DNA from 2 places in the Novosphingobium sp. 63-713 genome. Region 2 is predicted to be linked to the other one. Evidence: predicted binding sites of a transcription regulator. Region 2 holds the regulator's gene; the other holds the start of a gene.
What was found. Region 2 encodes LexA, which represses DNA repair genes until DNA is damaged. Its sites were predicted from a motif close to GTTCCNCNCTTGTTCT; they were not measured.

Region 1: a site for LexA is predicted at 1,747-1,762, ahead of BGP00_RS06070 (PA0069 family radical SAM protein). Genes of this name have one in related genera too.

The regions. Positions count from the first base shown of each region.
Region 1 covers NZ_MKVS01000008.1:194,014-197,422, forward strand. The annotation lists gene moaB (molybdenum cofactor biosynthesis protein B) at 3-542, shown strand; gene BGP00_RS06065 (arylamine N-acetyltransferase) at 791-1,669, opposite strand; gene BGP00_RS06070 (PA0069 family radical SAM protein) at 1,772-2,851, shown strand; gene dnaE (DNA polymerase III subunit alpha) at 2,852-3,409, opposite strand, start outside.
Region 2 covers NZ_MKVS01000004.1:130,286-133,694, reverse strand. The annotation lists gene moaC (cyclic pyranopterin monophosphate synthase MoaC) at 1-307, shown strand, start outside; gene glp (gephyrin-like molybdotransferase Glp) at 304-1,509, shown strand; gene lexA (transcriptional repressor LexA) at 1,576-2,259, shown strand; gene BGP00_RS00925 (ComEC/Rec2 family competence protein) at 2,253-3,409, opposite strand, start outside.

The DNA.
Region 1 (3,409 bases), on a different contig from region 2:
CCATGGCCATTGACGAAACCCGCGAGTTCAAACCGATCCGCATCGCGCTGCTGACGCTGTCGGACACACGCACATTGGACAATGACACCAGCGGCGACATTCTGGCCCAGCGCATCACCGACAAGGGGCATATCCTCGCCACGCGCAAGATCCTGCGCGAGGATGTGCATACGCTGGTGGCGCAGCTTGATACGTGGATCGATGACCCGGAAATCGACTGCGTGATCTCGACCGGCGGCACCGGACTGACCGGGCGCGACGTTACGCCCGAGGCGCTCGACCAGATCATCATTGCCCACAGCGGCAAGCTTATCCCCGGCTTTGGCGAACTCTTCCGCTGGCTGTCCTATAAATCCATCGGCACCAGCACCGTCCAGTCGCGCGCGATGGCTATCATGGCGGGCGCTACCTATATCTTTGCCCTGCCCGGCTCGAATGGCGCGGTGAAGGACGGCTGGGACGGGATCCTGTTCGAGCAGTTGGACAGCCGGAACCGGCCTTGCAATTTTGTCGAGTTAATGCCGAGGTTGCGGGAGGTTTGAACCGGGATTTTATGCCTCTGGCGGGCAAAGGGACTCGTCCCTTTGCAATCCCGTTAATGGGTAGCTTTTGGTGGGCGCCGTTGAGGCTTATGGTCTTATAGCCTGCGGCGTGGAGGTCTTGTGCCGATTGGCGCCGCAGGCTTTCAAATCGCGAGGGTGCGTCCGACACCCATCGGCCAAACCACGCGCACAACGCAGACAGTAACGGGAGCGCGAGAGTCTAGACCCTCGCACCTTATCTAAACCCTCTAGAACACCTTCAACCCCGCCACCTCATCCTCGCTCAACTCCACCCGGAACAAATCGGCCAGCATCGCGCGCCAATCCTGCGCATGGGCGATTTCCATCACATCGCCGCGCCCGCCCGCATACATGGAAAGCCGCCGCCCATTGAGCGCGGCAAAGCCATCCTCCAGCACGATGGAGGCGATCCATGCGGTGGTGAAGCGCGTCTCGGGCTTGGTAAAGGTCCAGTGGTTCGACAGTTCAAGGTCGATGGGCGCAACTTCGTTGAGGTTGAAACTGTACTGTTTTTGCCACCCCGGCGCGGTGGCGCGGCCGTCAGTGGCGGCGGCGGGGCCCATGCGCTCGACCAGCCATTCGCCCCACAGCGAGCCGGGCGCACTGTGCCGGGTGATGCGATGCTGCGCGCCATCACTGGTATGGGCGGTGGCGCCATCGGCCAGCAGCATGGGCGGGACATAGGAGCCGCCAAAGCCCGCATCGGCAATCCAGGCCTCTCCATCCAGATCGACCAGCCGGAACGTATGGGTCAGCGGCGATGCCGGGGCATCTTCGGAAAGGCCAAGCCAGACCCGCGCCAGCAGCGGCCGGTTGGCAAAGCCCATCTGCGCCAGCATCGTGCCGAACAGCCAGTTCTGCTCAAAGCAATAGCCGCCCCGCGCGCCCATCACCAGCTTGCCAAAGATCGCATCGGGATCGAGGCTGATCGCGCGGCCCAGCATGACATCCATGTTTTCAAAGCCGATATTCATGCGATGCGCGCGCTGGAGGATTGCCAGCCCCTCCGCTGTGGGTTCGACCGGGGAGGCAAGGCCGATTCGCGCCAGATAAAGCGAAAGGCGGTCGGCATCGGCGGGAATCAGGCTGGCGTAAGGCGCGGACATGGAAGGGATTCCGGATCAGAGGGCAATGGGCATCCGTTTAGTCGGCGCGGGGCGCAATAGCCAGCGCTTGCGCATTTGTTCTTTTTATGTTCTTCATGAGCGATGGTTTCGCCTCTCCCTCCCCGCGGTCGCGGCGCGCAAAGCGGCGCGCTCTCCACCCGCTTTGCCCTGCCAGGACGTGAGGCGGATGGGGATTGGCTGGACGCCATGGAGGATGTCGATGGCGGGCCGCCGCCTTTGCGCACCACCGTGACCGAGGAGGCCGCGCGCAAGATCATCTCGCGCAACAAGTCGCCAGATGTGCCCTTCGACCGCTCGATCAACGCCTATCGCGGGTGTGAGCATGGCTGCATCTATTGCTATGCGCGGCCAACCCATGCCTATCTCGACCTCTCACCGGGGCTGGATTTTGAAAGCCGCCTGTTTGCCAAGCCTGAGGCGGCAAAGTTGCTGCGCCGGGAATTGGGCGCACGCGGCTATTCCCCCGCGCCGATTGCCATGGGGACGAACACCGATCCCTATCAGCCGATCGAGGCGCGCTATCGCCTGACGCGGCAGATATTGGAGGTTTGCCTCGAAACGCGCCATCCTGTGACAATCACCACCAAATCGGATCGCATCCTGCATGATCTCGACCTCTTGGCCGACCTCGCGCGGCAACGGTTGACGGCAGTGGCGGTTTCGGTGACTTCGCTTGATGCGCGGCTGTCCCGCAGCCTAGAACCGCGCGCGGCCAGTCCGGCCAAGCGGCTGGAGGCGATTGAAAAATTGAGCGCGGCGGGCGTGCCGGTCTGGGTCAATGTCTCGCCCATCGTGCCCGCGATCACTGAGGAATGGATCGAGCGCATTCTGGAGGCCGCCGCCGCGCGCGGGGTGCGGGGGGCAAGCTGGATCATGCTGCGCCTGCCCCATGAGGTCGCGCCGCTGTTCCGCGAATGGCTGGAGGCGCATTTCCCCGACCGCGCGGATAAGGTCATGCATATCGTGCAATCCCTGCGCGGCGGGGCCGATTATCAGAGCGATTTCTTCACCCGGATGAAGCCGCAGGGCGTGTGGGCCGACCTGATCCGCGCGCGCTTTCGCATTGCCAAGGCGCGATTAGGCCTTGCCGACAACCGCGCCGATCTGGACATCACCCAATTTCGCCCTCCGCGCCGCGACGGGCAGATGACGCTGTTCTGATCAGGCGACCAGCCGCAGATGCCCGCCCGCCCGCGTGGGCTTGAGCGAGACATTGGCCACCCCGTCGAGGCCGGCGATCAGATCGGTCAATTCACCATCCAGCAGGAAATCGCGCCCCAGACGCAGACGCGGCTCCTGCGCCCCGCCGGTTTTGAGCAGCACCTCGACGGTGCCCAGACCCCCGCGCGGCAGCATAGCAGCCAATTCGCCAAACACATCGGGCCGCGACACATCAAGGCTGAGCGTCATCTTGGCCGCCGCCTTGATTTCGGAAAGAGCCTGCGCGCCCCGCACCGTCACGCGCGGCGGCTCCTCCGGGCTGGGGCTGTCGAGTTCCACGGTGAGCAGCACGCAGGCGCCCTCCTTGGCCCAGTTCACGAAACTGTCGACAAGAGATTCCTCAAAGCACGAGGCCGAGAAATTGCCCGACTGGTCCGAGAAATCGGCCATGATGAAATCCTTGCCGCGCTTGGTTTTGCGCTTCTGGACGTTTTCGACCATCGCGGCCATCACCGCGCTGGTGCGGCCCGCAACGCCGCTGGCCAGCAGGCTGGAATG
Region 2 (3,409 bases):
GGCAGCCCGCATCGCCGGGATCATGGCGGCGAAGAAAACCGCCGACCTGATCCCTTTGTGCCACCCCCTGCCGCTGCACAGCGTGAGCGTCGATTTTGCCATTGAGGAAGGCGCGATCCGGGCCACGGCCACGGCCAGCCTGACCGGCAAAACCGGGGTGGAAATGGAGGTATTGACTGCTGTTTCCCTTGCGCTCCTGACCATTTACGACATGGCCAAGGCCATCGACAAGGGCATGGTGATCGAGGAAGTGCGACTGATCGAAAAGCGCGGCGGCAAATCGGGCCACTGGAAAGCGGAAAGATGAGCCGCGCGCCCCTGCCGCTGGACGAGGCGCAGGCGCGCGTCCTGGCGCTGGCCGGCCTGACGCAGGCGCAGGAGACGCCCATTGAGGCCGCGCTGGGCTGCTATCTGGCCGCGCCGCTGCTGGCCCGCCGCACGCAACCTGCCGCTGATCTGTCGGCGATGGATGGCTATGCGCTGGCGCCGGGCGATCTGGCGGGACCGTGGGATATTGTGGGCGAAAGCGCGGCGGGCCATCCCTTTGCGGGCGCGGTTCAACCCGGACAGGCGGTGCGCATTTCCACCGGTGCGCTGGTGCCCGAGGGCGCGGGCGTGGTGCTGTGTCAGGAAGACACCGCGCGCGAAGGCAATCACCTCACCCTGACCGGAACCCCGCCCAAGCCGGAGGGGCGCCACATCCGCCGCAAGGGTCTGGATTTCCGCGACGGCGACATGGTTCTGCCCGCAGGTACGCGGATCGGTGCGGCACAACTGGCGCTGGCGATTGCGGCGGGGCATGGCGCGCTCTGCGTGCGGCAGCGCCCGCGTCTGGCGATCCTCGACAGCGGGGATGAGCTAATCGCGCCGGGCCTGCCCTGCCCGCCCGACCGCCTGCCCGCCAGCAATGGCGCGATGCTGGGGGCGATGGTGGCCGGGCTGGCCGGGGAAGTGCTGCGTCTGGGGCCGGTGGCCGATGATCTGGACGCGTTGGACGCGGCGCTGGCGCGCGCGGGCGATGCCGATGTGATCGTCACCAGCGGCGGGGCCTCGGTGGGCGATCATGACCTGATCCAGCCTGCGCTGGCCCGCTGGGGCGCGCAGGTCGATTTCTGGAAGGTTGCGATCCGGCCCGGCAAACCCTTGCTGGTGGCCACGCGAGGGAAGCATGTGGTGATCGGACTGCCCGGCAATCCGGTGTCGAGTTTTGTCACCGCCCATCTGTTCCTGCTGCCGCTGCTGCGCGCGATGCAGGGCGCGGGCGATCCCCTGCCCCGCACGGCAATGGCGCATTTGACCGAGCCTCTGGGGCCGGGCGCGGACCGGCGCGAGTTCATTCGCGGATGGTGGGACGGTCGCGATGTGATGCCGCGCCCGATGCGCGATTCCTCGGCTCTTGCAGCAATGGCGGCCAGCAATTGCCTGATCGAACATGACGCCCATGCTCCCGCGATGGCGGCGGGCGACGCGGTGCGCATCCATTTGATCGAAAATGGCGGAAGCGCTTGACGAAAGGGTAATGGTTGCGTAATTGTTCCGCAATTGTTCACGCAACACCCCCGTTGGGAGGTTTCTATGCTCACCCGCAAACAGCACGAATTGCTGCGCTTCATCCAATCCAGCCTCGAAGAGTCCGGCGTCTCGCCCAGCTTTGAGGAAATGAAGGAAGCGCTGGATCTGAAGTCGAAATCGGGGGTGCATCGGCTGATCTCCGCGTTGGAGGAGCGCGGCTTTATCCGCCGCCTGCCCAACCGCGCCCGCGCGCTGGAGGTTTTGCGCCAGCCTGAGGATGTTACGCCCCCGGTCGGGACCAAGCCTGCCGCGCCGAAAAAGCCGGTTGAACTGGCCAGGTCCGCAGCGCCCGCGCCCGCCAATGATGTGATTGAAATCCCCCTGCATGGGCGGATCGCGGCGGGCGTGCCGATCGAGGCAATGGAAGGGCAGACAATGCTGCCGGTGCCTGCTGCGCTGCTGGGCGCGGGCGATCACTATGCGCTTGAGGTGTCGGGCGATTCCATGGTCGAGGCGGGCATTCTTGACGGCGATCTGGCGCTGATCCGCAAGACCGATATCGCGCGTGAGGGCGAGATCGTGGTCGCGCTGGTGCGCGGCGAGGAAGCGACGCTCAAATATCTGCGGCGTGAACGCGGCATGGTGCGGCTCGATCCGGCCAATGCGGCCTATGATCCGCAATATTATCAGCCCGGCGAGGTTCAGGTGCAGGGCAAGCTGGCCGGATTGCTCCGCCGCTATCACTGATCCAGCAATGTGACGGGAGGGGGCTCGATGGCTCCCTCCTGCGGTTTCAGACTGGGCGCGCGCCACCATGGATGCTGGCCCTGACTTTGCGCCACGGTGACGATCCGCCCCTGCGCCAGATAAAGCGCGAGGCCGCCGGTGCGATAGAGCAAAGGCTCATCGGCCCTCAGCAAGCGGGGGCGGCACGAAGGCGAAAGCGCCACCCGCGATACGACAATATCGACATAGGCGCAGGCCGCCGCCATCGCCCGCTCCTCCACCATACCGCCGCCCCGCGCGGCCAGAATGCGCCAGTCACGGCCTCCTTGCCGGATGGTGATGCGGCAAAAGCTCTCGTTGCATTCCGCGTCGCGCCATTGCTCGATAGGCATGGCCTCGCCGCTGGCGCCCATCGCCTCCTGCATCATGTCGCGGGCATAGGTGGAGCGGCCCTGTCCCAATATCAGCAATTGTCGGCTTTGCGGGTCGATCATGCCGAATTGGTGCCCATCGCCGGTGATGACCATATCGGGCGGCGTCAATAGCGCCAGCCACAGACATCCCACCACCGCCGGAACCAGCCCGAAGAGCCGCACATTGCCCCGCCAAAGCGCCAGCCACAGCATCCCCAGCACTATCAAACCATAGGCCCAGCCGCCCATCACCGGCAATTGCGCCACCGCATCGGGCCGCGCCGCCACCCATCGCGCCAGCGCCAGCAGCAGATCAAGCGACCAGCCGCACAGATGCCAGAAGGGCGCCCCCGCCCCGACCAGATCAAAGGCCAAGCCCGCCCCGATCAACGGCATGGAGACAAAGGTGGTCAATGGGATGGCGACCAGATTGGCCAGCGAGCCATAAATGCCCGCACGATGGAAATGGAAAAAGGCCACCGGCATGAGGGCCAGTTCGATCACCAGCCCGGTCAGCAACAGCATCGCCAGATCGCGCCCCAGCCGGATCCACCAGCCTTCAGGACGCCGGGCGAGAAAGGCCCGTACCGGCGCCGCCTCATGCAGGGCCACAATCGCCAGCACCGAGCCGAAACTCATCTGGAAACTCGGCCCTACCACCGCCTCGGGCCAGAGCAGCATGACGAAACCGGCCGCCAGCGCCAGCAAACGCACCGAAAAGGGCCGCCGCCCCGCCGCCATCGCCGCCAGAGCCAGCA